2 regions of the Alteromonas sp. ABH2_165 genome follow, and region 2 is predicted to be linked to the other one. Evidence: predicted binding sites of a transcription regulator. Region 2 holds the regulator's gene; the other holds the start of a gene.
What was found. The regulator sigma-54, encoded in region 2, starts transcription at its own class of promoters, with help from an activator protein. The targets are predictions, from matches to a motif close to GTTGGCACGNNNNTNGNNT.

Region 1 (6,637 bases), 150 kb from region 2:
TTCCCCACCTGGAACACGAGGTACAATCGAGTAAGTACCGTCTTTCTGCATGTTTCCTAGGTAGGTATCGTTGGTATCTTGTAACGGCAGGTTGTTCTGGGTAAGAATGTAATCGTTCCACACCGAAGCCAGCACTGAGCCCACAGCGGGCTTACAAATATCACAACCTAAACCTTCACCGTGCTTTTCGAGCAGTTCATCAAAGCTGTGGATTTCTTCCACTTTAACCATGTGATACAGCTCTTGGCGGGTATAGTTGAAGTGCTCACAAATGGCTTTAGAAACTTCTACGCCACGCTTCTCCAGTTCACCGTCAACCACGTTTTTAAGCAGTGCCGCACAGCCACCACAGCCGGTTGCAGCCTTAGTGCAGGATTTCACTTCACCTACGCTACAGCAACCGCCGTCGATAGCCGCAGTAATATCACCTTTAGAGACGTTGTGGCACGAACATACGGTGGCGGTGTCAGGCAGTGCATCCGCACCCAGGGCTGGCTTCTCGCCGGCAGATGGCAAGATTAACGACTCGGCATGTTCAGGAATATCAATGTCGTTCAGGCTATATTGAAGCAGTGTATCGTAGTCACTGGTGTCACCCACCAGCACAGCACCGATCACTTTCTTCTGTGCACCATCAACGATGAGGCGCTTGTAAATACCTTCAGGCTGGTTGTGATAGGTGTAACTTAAGCTGCCCGCTGTACGGCCGTGGGCATCACCGATTGAACCTACGTCAACGCCCATCAGCTTCAGCTTGGTACTCATATCAGCACCGGCGAATTCCAGATCGCCACCAGTAATATGTGAAACGGCAGCCCGCGCCATTGAGTAACCCGGAGCAACCAAGCCATAAATGCGGCTTTCCCAAAGTGCACATTCACCAATAGCGTATACGTTTGGATCTGAAGTCTGGCACTGGTTATTAATGATAATACCGCCACGCTCGCCAACATCGAGACCCGCTAGGCGACCTAATTGATCGCTAGGGCGAATACCGGCAGAGAACAGAATCATGTCGGTTTCCAGCGCGCTGCCGTCGGCAAATGCCATACGATAACGTGCTTCTTCACCTGCTTCGATAACCTGTGTCGCCTTTTGCGTGTGAACAACCACGCCAAGATCTTCAATTTTATTGCGCAGCAGGTCACCACCCGCTTCGTCGAGCTGAACCGCCATAAGCTGAGGCGCAAATTCAACTACATGAGTTTCGAGGCCGGCTTGCTTTAGTGCATTCGCCGCTTCGAGTCCGAGCAGACCACCGCCCACGACAACACCGGTTTTACTTACTGCCGCAGAAGCTTCAATGGCTTCGAGATCTTCAATAGTACGATATACCAGGCAGTGCTCCTGGTCGTTGCCAGGAATAGGAGGAACAAAAGGATAAGAACCGGTAGCCAATACCAGCACGTCGTAATGGAACGTGCCCTGCGCCGTGCTGACAGACTTATTATCACGGTTAATCTCAGTCACCATGGCGTCGGTGTAGTATTTCACGCCCCAACTGTCGTAAGTGGCTTCATCAGTCATAGCCAGATCTTCAGCGCGACTGCCGCTGAACCACGATGATAAATGAACACGGTCATAAGCCAGACGTTTCTCACCGCTCAATACGATGATTTCGCAGTTTGCGTTGCTGTTTACCAACTGCTCGACGAAATGGTGACCGACCATGCCGTTACCGACAATGACGATTCGCTTGCTAGTCGTTGATGCTGTCATTTCTGAACCCTTATTCTGAGCCATAAAAAAAGCCCACTTTCAGTAAAAACTGAAGGTGGGCTTCTTTGCCTGTTTCGCACTAAACGTGCACAAAATTTTTCTGCATCAGGTTGATGCTGCTAAAGCGGAGAACACGCTATAGATAAGCTTGCGTTACCTGACATTGATACCGGTGGTATCAGTATGATTATTACCTTGCACTAACAGTGCCAATTTTTTCATAACTAAATTTCAATAACTTAGGTCGTCAACCAAAGGGTTCTCCGAAACAAATCGCACTATCAAAATGCATTTGCACCATAAAAATGCAAAGTACCGGGATTAATCTCAGCCTAATTTATCTGTTGCTACACGATAACGAGGATCTTCATTAACGTTAATTTCAACAAACTTATCGGCTTTCTTCAGCAATCCCCGACATTCCTCACTGATGTGACGAATATGCAGTTTCTTGCCCTGTTGTTCATATTTATCAGCCAGGCTGTCCAGCGCATCAATACCGGAGGAATCCCAGATACGGCTGTTATTAAAATCAATGACGACATGCTCGGGATCACCGGCCACATCAAACATTTCTTTAAAATGATGAATTGAGCCGAAGAACACCGGACCGCGTAGTGTATACACTTTCCAACCATCTTCATCGATATGGGTTTTGGCTTCAATATAGCGGGCTGCTTTCCAGGCGAATACCAACGCAGACACAATCACACCCACCACAACCGCAATAGCCAGGTCGGAAATAACCGTCACCGCAGTAACCAGGAACAGAACAAAAGCGTCTTCTTTATTTACGCCACGAATAATGCGGAATGATGCCCATTCAAACGTACCGATTACCACCACGAACATGACACCCACCAGCGCCGCCAGCGGAATCATTTCGATAAGAGGAGCGGCAAACAAAATGAAGCCCAACAGCACGACAGCTGCAGTAATACCCGACAAGCGGCCACGGCCACCAGAATTAATGTTGATCATCGACTGACCAATCATGGCACAACCACCCATGCCACCAAAGAAACCGTTTACGGTGTTCGCCACCCCCTGACCAACACACTCTTTGTTACCACGACCACGGGTGTCGGTGAGTTCGTCAATTAATGTCAGCGTCAGCAGCGATTCAATCAAACCAACCAGACACAAAATCACCGAGGTAGGCAGGATAATCATCAGCGTATCCCAGTTCAGCGGCACCATAGGAATAGCAAATGACGGCAATTCACCGGCCAGGGTTGCCGTGTCTTTCTGATCGGCCGGTAACAGGTCACGGACAAAATCGATAACCGTGCGGGCTTCAAGGTCAAGACCATGCACCAATAGGGTAATGGTAACGATGGCGACCAGCGACGCAGGTACCGCTTTTGTCAGCTTTGGCAGCAGATAAATAATTGCCATGGTGAGCGCGGTAAGCCCCAGCATGATGTAAAGCATGGTGCCTTGCATCCACTCCAGGCCACCGGTAACACTCTGAACTTTAAACTGACCTAACTGGGCCAGGAAAATAACAATGGCAAGGCCATTCACAAAGCCCAACATTACCGGATAAGGCACCAGTCGGATGAATTTGCCAAGACGGAAGATACCGCACAATATCTGCAGGATACCGGCAAGAATGACCGCAGCAAATAAGTACTGCACGCCATGTTGCGCCACCAACGCCACCATGACCACGGCCATCGCACCGGTTGCGCCGGAAATCATTCCCGGGCGACCGCCAATGGCAGAGGTAATGAGGCCCATCATAAAGGCAGCGTACAAACCAATCATTGGCTCAACGCCCGCTACGAATGCGAAGGCTACCGCTTCGGGTACCAAGGCCAGCGCAACAGTAATGCCAGACAGCACATCATTTTTTATGTTGCTGTCTTTGCTATTTATCAGATCAAACATAGGTGTCCAACAGGTTGTGTGATTTAAACAGTGTGGTTAAAAAACGGTCGGCGATTCTATCACCATGCCTCATTAAAATCTTTTAACAAAATGTTAAAAGTCACTTAAGAGACCCATCTAATGTCATGCAAAAGGTACAACGATGCTGTAACGGTTACAGTCGCTCCGAAGATAGAACCTGACACATCGCTGGCTAAAAAACACGCCCATGTTTCTTTTTCCCATACGCTACAAGGGCTAGAGGCGAAGCCAATTTTATCATTTTGATTCGGCATAGTCGCTGCATTGACTCTTATCAACACCTAATCAAACGATTGTGACAACAACATGGAAACCGGTTTACGGCTTAGCATGAAGTATTACCGATAATACTCAGCTGTGCCGGTTTTCTCACTAATAACGCAAAGGGAGTCATTATGGCTATTGTAAAAACAGGTTCAGCGCATTATCAGCCTCTGGGTAAAGACGGTAAAGGCCACGTAAGTTTAGGAAGCGGTGCACTGAGTGATCAACCTTACGGATTTAATACACGCTTCGAAGATAAATCTGGTACTAACCCAGAGGAATTAATTGCCGGTGCGCACAGCAGTTGTTTCGCCATGGCACTTTCATTTGCACTTTCAGATGCAGGTTACAGCGAAGGCGAGTTAAAAGTTGATGCTGCCGTTACCTTAGAAAAAGACGGAGACGGCTTTAAGGTTTCTCAGTCTGCATTGACACTGGAAGCAAAAGTTAGCGGAATCGATGACGACAAGTTTGCTGAAATTGCCAATGGTGCGAAGCAGAACTGCCCAATCTCCAAGCTTCTCAACGCAGAGATTACTCTAGATTACACACTGTCTAACTAACCTAGTGCAATAAACGCTTCAACACTCCGGTTAGTCTGTTGCAGCATTGCAATTCTGCCCGCAGCATTGCAGACTATGCGCTTTTTACAGGCTTTCGGGAGTTAACGTGATTGCATATTTACTTGCCGCCGTCGCTATCATTATCGCTTTTATTATCAATTGGGTAATGCCATTGCCGCTGTGGCGTGCAACCCTTACCTCCTCAATTGCTATTTTCGTAGCAACCACACTTGGACTGCTGTTTTTGCCACTCGGCGTAGATGCCGAACCGGAACAAGTACGCAACTGGGTACTTTCAATTTTACCGTTACTGGGGTTCTTCTCAATTTTGATATCAGTGTTTGTTGGCTGGTTTTTGCATGTGGTGAGAAAATAGAAAAATGGGGCATGCTAAACATGCCCCGAAGCCTCTGGAGTTATCCTCCGAGGGAACACAAGATCGTTTAGTAGGTTTTGTAAGGCAGGAATTTTCCAGACATCACCACTTTCACCCTATCCCCTTTCGGGTCTGGCTCCCGTGTTAAGTCCATTTCGAAATCGATAGCACTCATAATGCCGTCACCAAACTCCTCATGGATGAGCTCTTTTAACGTTGTGCCATACACATTCACCAATTCGTACCAACGATAAATCAATGGATCGGTAGGTACTGCTGTAGGCAAAGAGCCTTTGTAAGGTGCTATTTGAAGCCATGCAACGGCCTCCTCGGATAAATCGAACAACGTGCCTACGGCTTCAGCCTGAGTTTTCGTCATGGCCATCTGCCCCAAACAGGCTGCCGTACTCCATTCTTTTGATTCACCAATTACTTCGGCGGCCTGGGACCATTTGATTTGCTTGCTCACTTTCGCGCTCATAATCATGGCGGTGACTTGCTGTCTATCAGTAATCATTGGTTGCTCCATTTTCAGGTTATTGGAATTTCTCAAAGAGAAGAAATAGCACCAGGCATAACAACACCGCACTTACCCCCTGCCAAAAAGCAACGGGATTACGCTTTAATAATGGCGGGCGCTCGCGGCGCAGAAATGCTGGATTCGGATGATGAAGTTCGTGTATGAATTCCGACAATACGTCGTAACGTTTTACCGGATTGGGTTGTAGCGCCCGCTTTAATGTGTGATCAAGCCAAAAAGGAATGCTTCGGTCGGCATCGAGGACACTGGCGTACTTCAATTTGCGCTGAGCGGTGACGCTACGACACTTCGCCACATTAATTCCATAAGGATACCGCCCGCTCAGCATGTAGTAGGTCATAACCGCTAAAGAGAACTGATCTGAATATTCGCTCCCGGCCTGACCAAGAAAATACTCCGGTGCGGCGTAAATCGCGGTGCCAGGAACCACGTCTTCACTGTCGATAAACTCGTTAATGCCCGCCACTGACGCGGCCCCCAAATCAATCAGGGTAACGGCACTGTGTTCGTTTACCATGACATTTTCAGGGCGTAAATCTCTGTGCAACACGTCTTTTCGGTGTAGCGCCATTAATGCGCGCGCCACTTGCTCAATGATGAGGCGAACGGTGTCTAGATCCGGTTGCGGGTTATCTTCCAGCCATTGCGCCAGTGATTTACCCGCCACGTAATCCGTTACGCTATAGAACGCCGTTTTGCCAAAGCGTTGCTCTGGCGCCCCCACCACATAACGGGATTTCACCCGGCGAGCTATCCATTCCTCCATTCTGAATGCATCGAGATGCGCTTCCTGGCCAGCCATTTCAATAGAGGGCGCTTTGACCACCACCAGCTTGTTTGAAACCGTGTCATTCGCGAGATAAACGTGACTACGGGCGCTGCTGTGCAGCACTCTTAATACATCAAACTGGTCAATTTTATTACCCACTTCCAACACTGGCGGAATAGGTAATTCATCATTGCCGGTAATTATCTGTAAAGTTTGCTGTAACGGCACGTCATTGACCCAAACCACCTGAGCGGTAAGATTATCGGTGCTGCCGTTACCGAACGCGGTTTCCACCAACATTTGAGCAGCGAGTTCAGGCGCATGCCGATTACCGTGGACAATTTGACAGATTGCCCCATCATCAACGTGTTCATAAACGCCATCGGTTATTAAAATGAAGCAATCACCCTGCGCCGTGCGACGACTACTCACATCAATTTTTACGTCGTGATGCACACCAAGGGCATTTGCTAAATAGTGCTGTTGGCTGT
Region 2 (6,637 bases):
CAGCGTGTGGCTCGTTGGTCGTTCATTGAGGTAACTCTGCAGCACCTCATTGAATTGGCTGACAAACTCGGGTGACACGCTGTATTTACTGAACATGAAATGAACGTTTTGCTTTTGGATAATCGCGTTACCTAGCGTTAATGCAATATCATTTGAGTCGGCGGTAAACTGTAATACTGCCGTGTCATCCAGAATCAAATCCACACGTTCACGCTTAAGAAAAGCCAGTCTTCGCTTTACATTTTCCAAATGGATAAGCTGATTGGGAAAGCGTGAAGCGATTTTCTCTTCAAACTCACTGCCATACCAGCCGCTGGTATTGAGTGCCAGCGTGCGCCCTTCGCTTAACAGTTGAAACAGTGTTTTTCCCGCAAACTCGCCTGCGCGCTCGGGAATATACGCGAAGCCGATAAACTCAGCGCGATACGGTATCGAGAACAGGTTATTACGTTGTCTGTCTTCGTTACGCGCGGCGCCGACTACGATATCAATGCCACCCCGGGCAATTTGTTCACCAACCCGTCTTTCAGGGAGCGGATAGCTTTGTAATTCGTAGTGCATGTGGGCGAGTATCTGTTTTAACAGTTCGTAATCTTCGCCGGTAAGCACATCATTCTGGTGGTAAATATAAGGCGGCCAATGTGCCGCACTGATCCCCAGGGTAGGGGCATTGTCTTCAGCGGCATTGATTTGGGGAGTACAAACTAATATGGCCAGCATGCTGAACAGCAGCTGGGTAACACTTCTAACAGACACGTTCAATTCCATTTGTTGTGAGTGTGCGATCACTCGTCTTCGTTAAACCTACCGGCAATTAGCGCTTCTACAGCATCCATTGCTGCTTCTGCGTCTGGCCCTTCAGACACCACGACTACCTGTTCGCCTTGATGGCTTTCCATCATCATTAATCCCAACACGCTATTGGCATTGGCCTGTTTGTCACCTTTGTGCAAGGTGACTTCAGCATCAAACTGATTGGCCAACTGAACCAATTGGGTTGCCGCTCGGGCATGCAAACCGAGTTTGTTTACAATTGTCAGTGATTTCTCTACACGCATTACTTACTTTGCTCACGGTGCCTGATTTGTACATCAGGGTGGTTTTCACGGAAGTTCTTTGCCAGCGATTCTGCTACGTAAACAGAACGATGCTGACCACCGGTACAGCCAATGGCAACGGTAACATAACTGCGATTATTGCGCTCGAGGTGAGGCAACCAGGTAGTGATTAGGTTCTGGATTTGCCAGATAAACTTCGTCACGATGGGCTGAGAGCTTAAGAATACCTGCACAGGCGCATCAAGGCCAGTAAGATGTTTTAAGTCTGGCTCCCAGTGTGGATTGGGAAGGAAGCGGGCATCAAACACGTAATCAGCATCTTTTGGAATACCGTGTTTGAAGCCAAACGATTCGAACACCAGTACGAGTCGGGAGCTTTTTTTTCCAAGAATACGCTCACGGATGAGTTCAGCGAGCTGGTGAATACTGAGTGAGTCGGTATCAATATTGAGGTCGGCACGCTCAGCAATAGGGGCCAGCAGCTCTTTTTCTGTTTGAATGGCATCCGACAACGATTTATTCAAACGTGCCAACGGGTGCAAACGACGGGTTTCGCTGAAGCGTTTCAGCAGCATGTCGTCGCCCGCATCGATATACACGATGGTAACGGTCCAGGATTCTGGCAAGTAATCGAGAATTTCCACCAGTTCGGCAGGATCTTTAGGCAGGTTACGAACATCAATGCTCACTGCAACCTGCTCGTACTCGTCGGCGACGGTATGGGTGAGTGCAGGGAGTAGATTAACCGGGATGTTATCTACGCAATAGTAACCGAGGTCTTCCAGCGCCCGTAATGCGACGGATTTCCCTGAACCGGAACGACCACTGATGATAATGAGCTTCACGTTTTTCTCCTGAAATACCGTGTTAACGCAGGCGTTTACAATAACTTACTGTAATGCGCGAATAATATCATCACTTGTATCAGCTTTTCGGATACTTTTTATTGTCTCTTTATCGCTAAGCTTGCCAGCAACCATGGCGAGCGTTTGCAGGTGACCGTCAGTTTGTTCCTGCGGTACCAAAAGGGTGAAGAAAATATCGACGGGTTTATTGTCTATGGCATCGAAATTAATGGCTGGCGTAGTGGTTACGACAATGGCAATCACTTTTTCGAGTCCGGCAAGGCGACCATGAGGAAGCGCGATACCATTACCAATACCTGTGCTGCCCATGCGTTCACGTGCCATTAGAGCACTTAACACCGTGGCTTCATCGATATCTGCGTTGTTTTTAGCGGCAATCCCACTGATGATTTCGAGAATGCGCTTTTTACTATTGCACTGGACCGCACATTCAGTGCGATCCAGGCTAACTATGGCTTGTATATCCATGAATTCAATTAATGCTTTTTAAGCTTTTCCTTGTGTTTCAGAACCTGCCGGTCGAGCTTATCTACCATGCTGTCGATAGCTGCGTACATGTCCTGATTTTCGGAAGAGGCAAAAACCTCTGCGCCACTGAGGAAAACCGTTGCTTCTGCTTTCTGATTAAGTTTTTCGACATTCAAAATTACGTGCACATTCGATATGTGGTCGAAGTGACGTTCTAGTTTACTGAATTTCGTATCGACATAGGTACGCAAAGAATCTGTGATCTCAACATGATGACCAGTAAGGTTTATTTGCATATTTCGTCTTCCTTATTTTGAGCAGCCCATTAAATGAGGCTTTTGCGTTGGTTAGACGGCGGGATCGATAGGGACTCCCGGTACTTTGCTATTGTTCGCCGGGCAACCATGATGCCTTGATCGGCCAACAACGAAGCAATCTTGCTGTCGCTCAGCGGTTTGCTTGGCTTTTCAGCCGCAACCAGCTTTTTAATCAGTGCGCGAATCGCTGTGGATGAACACTCACCACCGGACTCTGTGGCCACGTGGCTTGAGAAGAAGTACTTCAACTCAAAAATGCCTCGAGGCGTATGCATGTACTTCTGGGTGGTAACCCGGGAAATGGTTGATTCATGCATATCTACCATTTCTGCGACATCGTTCAGCACCATTGGTTTCATCATTTCAGGGCCATGCTCAAAAAAGCCCATTTGTTGCTGAACAATGCAGTTCGCTACTTTAAGCAGGGTGTCGTTACGGCTTTCAAGGCTCTTGATAAACCATTTCGCTTCCTGCATATGAGAGCGAATAAATTGTGAATCGCTGCTATTGCGGGCCTTACGGCTCATTGCGGCGTATTGTTGGTTAACACTTAACTTCGGCAGGCTGTCTGGGTTGAGTTCTACTACCCAACGGCCGTTTTTCTTCGCCACAGAAACGTCTGGAATAACGTATTCTGGTTCCTTAGTGATAAGTGCACTACCCGGACGCGGATTCAGCGTTTGCAGTAGACGCATAGCTTCACGAAGCTGGTCTTCTTTCAGGCGCGTTTTCCGCATCAGCGTACGGTAATCTTTGCTGCCAAGTAAATCGGCGTGCTCTCTTAACAGTAATCTGGCTTCTTCCAGCCAAGGGGTATCGGGGGCGTATTGCGTTAATTGCACCAACAAACATTCTTGCGGTGTACGCGAGCCAGAACCGATTGGGTCGAACAATTGGATGCGCTTGAGTACGCATTCCACTTCATCTTCTTCTACCGGCTCTTCCATGTCTTCACTGTTCACGCTTTGCAGAATGTCTTCCACGGTAACAGTGAGGTAACCCGATTCATCAATCGAGTCGATGATGGCCAGCGCGATAGCGCGGTCGATGTCTGAGAAAGGCGTTAGGCGCATCTGCCAAAGCAGATGGTCTTGAATATTTTCGGTGGTTTCACCTTGGAATATTTGCTCGTCATCACCGCCGGCAGGACCGGGGGCAGGCGCAGAAGACGCAGAAATGTATTCGTCCCAGGTGCTGTCGAGAGGGAGTTCATCGGGCAGGTCATTTTTTTCCAGCGCTTCGCCGGTATCCATGCTTTCCGAGGCTGACGCAGATTCAGGCATGCTGTCGTCGTTATCGAGATTATTCTTCTCAACAACATCGTTGTCTGAACTGTCGTCCACTTCCAGCAGCGGATTAGAATCCAGTGCTTCCTGAATTTCCTGTTGTAAATCCAGCGTCGACAACTGCAATAGTTTGATCGCCTGCTGAAGTTGCGGCGTCATTGTCAGTTGTTGACTAAATTTTAGCTGTAAAGATGGTTTCATCTACGTCTTATATTAACTCTGCAAAAAGTATCTGGCTAAAACGGCGATTTATTATTCTTAAATTGCGGTTTGTTATGCCCGATAACTTAACTATAGCCTGAATTGCTCACCTAGGTATACATCTCGAACTTTTTGATTACTTAATACCTGTTCTGCGGTGCCCTGAGCAATCAGTTCTCCATGACTGACGATATAGGCTTCTTCACAAACATCAAGGGTTTCCCTTACGTTGTGATCGGTAATCAGGATGCCTATACCTCTGTCTCTTAAATGTTGAATGATCTTCTTTATATCATTAACCGAAATTGGATCAACTCCGGCAAAGGGTTCATCAAGCAAAATAAATTGTGGGTTAGCTGCTAAGGCTCTGGCAATCTCAACCCGGCGGCGTTCACCACCCGACAAACTCATACCTGTACTATTACGTATATGGTTAATATTAAATTCATCAAGTAGCGCGTCGGCTTCTTCTTCACGCTGATGGCTTTTTAAATCCTTACGGGTTTGCAAAATAGCCATGATATTTTCATGTACCGTGAGCTTTCTGAATATCGATGCTTCCTGCGGCAAATAGCCAATGCCGCGACGTGCACGCTCGTGCATTGGCTCGTGAGTCAGCTCATTTTCGTCGATATTAATTTTGCCTTTATCCAGTGGCACCAATCCTACAATCATGTAAAAGGTGGTGGTTTTTCCCGCACCATTGGGGCCCAACAAACCCACAATTTGACCGGTAGACACAGAAAGGCTTACATCGCGCACAACCTGACGAGATTTGTACGACTTAGCCAAATGGCTCGCGGTTAACGTGGCCATTACTGATTGTCACCTTCGTTGTCATCGCTTTTCTTTTCGTCTTCAGACAGCCCTTTTACGGTTTCTGGCTGAAATACCGTGGTAACACGACCACTGCTCGAGCTGTCACCGCCGGTGGCAAGAAGCTGCTCTTTGCCCATGTCATAACGAATGCTATCGCCTTGAACCATGCTGCTATCTTGCTGAATTTGAGCCTGACCTTGCAGGGAAATGAGCTTACTGGCAACTTCGTAACGAATTTCATTGGCGCTGGCTTTTACCTGTGCACCATCGTCCATGGTTTGTGAATAGCTGGCCGGTTCGCCATAGGCCACAAACACTTCTTTACCGTCACCGTCGCTAGCAATAACCTGAACTTCATCGGCGGTAATCACCAACGAACCCTGGGTAATCTTCACGTCTTCTTTAAAGGTAGATGTTTTCTTCTTGCCGTCAATGAACTGCGACTTCGCATCAACTTTAATTGGCTTGTCGAAATCTGTGTTGTCGGCCAAGGCTACTGTGGGCATTACAGCAACAGAGATCGTTGTTATCAGGCTAGCTGCCAGGGGAATAAATCGTTTGAACATGATCTATCAACTCATATTGTTGGGTACGCAGGTTTGCATTAAAACCATTGCTTTTGATGATGGTCTGAACACCGCGGATATCAACAGGTTGATCGGATGTCATCGTTTTATCATCCAGATTAACCTTAATGAAATCAGTTGTAATGGTCTGAACGAACTCGTCAGGATTCAGACTCTTAATCAGCACATTATCTTCTAACTGAATGAGATCGTCATTATATAATGTGCCTTTATCTGCGGTTACCTGCCAGGGAGCTTCATTTTCCGCAGCATAGACAGTGTATTTGGGTTGACTGAATAACACAAAGCCAAGCTGGTCGTAATGTTCCATTGAAGCGGCGTACACCTCATGATTCACCTTACCTTCATCGTTGTACAAGGTGGTGGTGAGGTTTTTGGCCTTATAAGCCGGGCGTAACGCGCTATCACTCATCGACTGAGCGGGTTTTTCATCTTCGGCCATCCACACGGGCATGTACATCAACAATGCCATCACAAACAGTGCGGAAATACTGAGGCCTAATCGATTCATACACTGGCACCGTGAATAATATCCAGCGTACCCACCGCTTGCATAATCACATCACACACTTCACGCACAGCGCCGTAACCACCAGGCTTCGTGGTGATCCAGTTCGCTTCACGGGTAACCGCAGGGTGGGCATCTTTAACGGCAATTTTGGTTTCAGCGTACTTGTACATGCCTAAATCTGGCATATCGTCGCCAATGGCCGCCACTTGTTCGGGGCTAAGGCCAAGCTTCTTGCATAAATCGGCCATGGCATCGGCTTTGTTTTCCTGGCCTTGAATGATGTGTTTAACGTTCAGCGCTTTCATGCGGTTTTTCACAATGGCTGAGTCGCGACCGGTAATCACTGCCACTTCAATACCGCTGTTAATCAGCGCTTTAATGCCATAACCGTCGCGGGTGTGAAAGGCTTTCAGCTCTTCTCCGTCGTTGCCGAGATAAATACGGCCGTCAGAAAATACGCCGTCTATGTCGCAAACCAACAGTTTGAGATTCTTCAGCTTTTCAAATCGCTCTTCACTGATAAC

Region 1: a site for sigma-54 is predicted at 1,915-1,933, ahead of nirB (nitrite reductase large subunit NirB). Genes of this name have one in related genera too.

Annotation. Positions count from the first base shown of each region.
Region 1 covers NZ_JBSWWF010000006.1:124,992-131,628, reverse strand. Annotated here, with positions in the region: gene nirB (nitrite reductase large subunit NirB) at 1-1,719, opposite strand, end outside; gene ACXAFQ_RS12950 (SulP family inorganic anion transporter) at 2,047-3,612, opposite strand; gene ACXAFQ_RS12945 (OsmC family protein) at 4,029-4,460, shown strand; gene ACXAFQ_RS12940 (hypothetical protein) at 4,567-4,836, shown strand; gene cynS (cyanase) at 4,904-5,353, opposite strand; gene ACXAFQ_RS12930 (bifunctional protein-serine/threonine kinase/phosphatase) at 5,373-6,637, opposite strand, start outside.
Region 2 covers NZ_JBSWWF010000006.1:272,409-279,045, forward strand. Annotated here, with positions in the region: gene ACXAFQ_RS13605 (substrate-binding periplasmic protein) at 1-756, opposite strand, end outside; gene ACXAFQ_RS13610 (HPr family phosphocarrier protein) at 786-1,058, opposite strand; gene rapZ (RNase adapter RapZ) at 1,058-1,903, opposite strand; gene ptsN (PTS IIA-like nitrogen regulatory protein PtsN) at 1,949-2,392, opposite strand; gene hpf (ribosome hibernation promoting factor) at 2,401-2,688, opposite strand; gene ACXAFQ_RS13630 (RNA polymerase factor sigma-54) at 2,718-4,196, opposite strand; gene lptB (LPS export ABC transporter ATP-binding protein) at 4,287-5,012, opposite strand; gene lptA (lipopolysaccharide transport periplasmic protein LptA) at 5,012-5,581, opposite strand; gene lptC (LPS export ABC transporter periplasmic protein LptC) at 5,550-6,113, opposite strand; gene kdsC (3-deoxy-manno-octulosonate-8-phosphatase KdsC) at 6,110-6,637, opposite strand, start outside.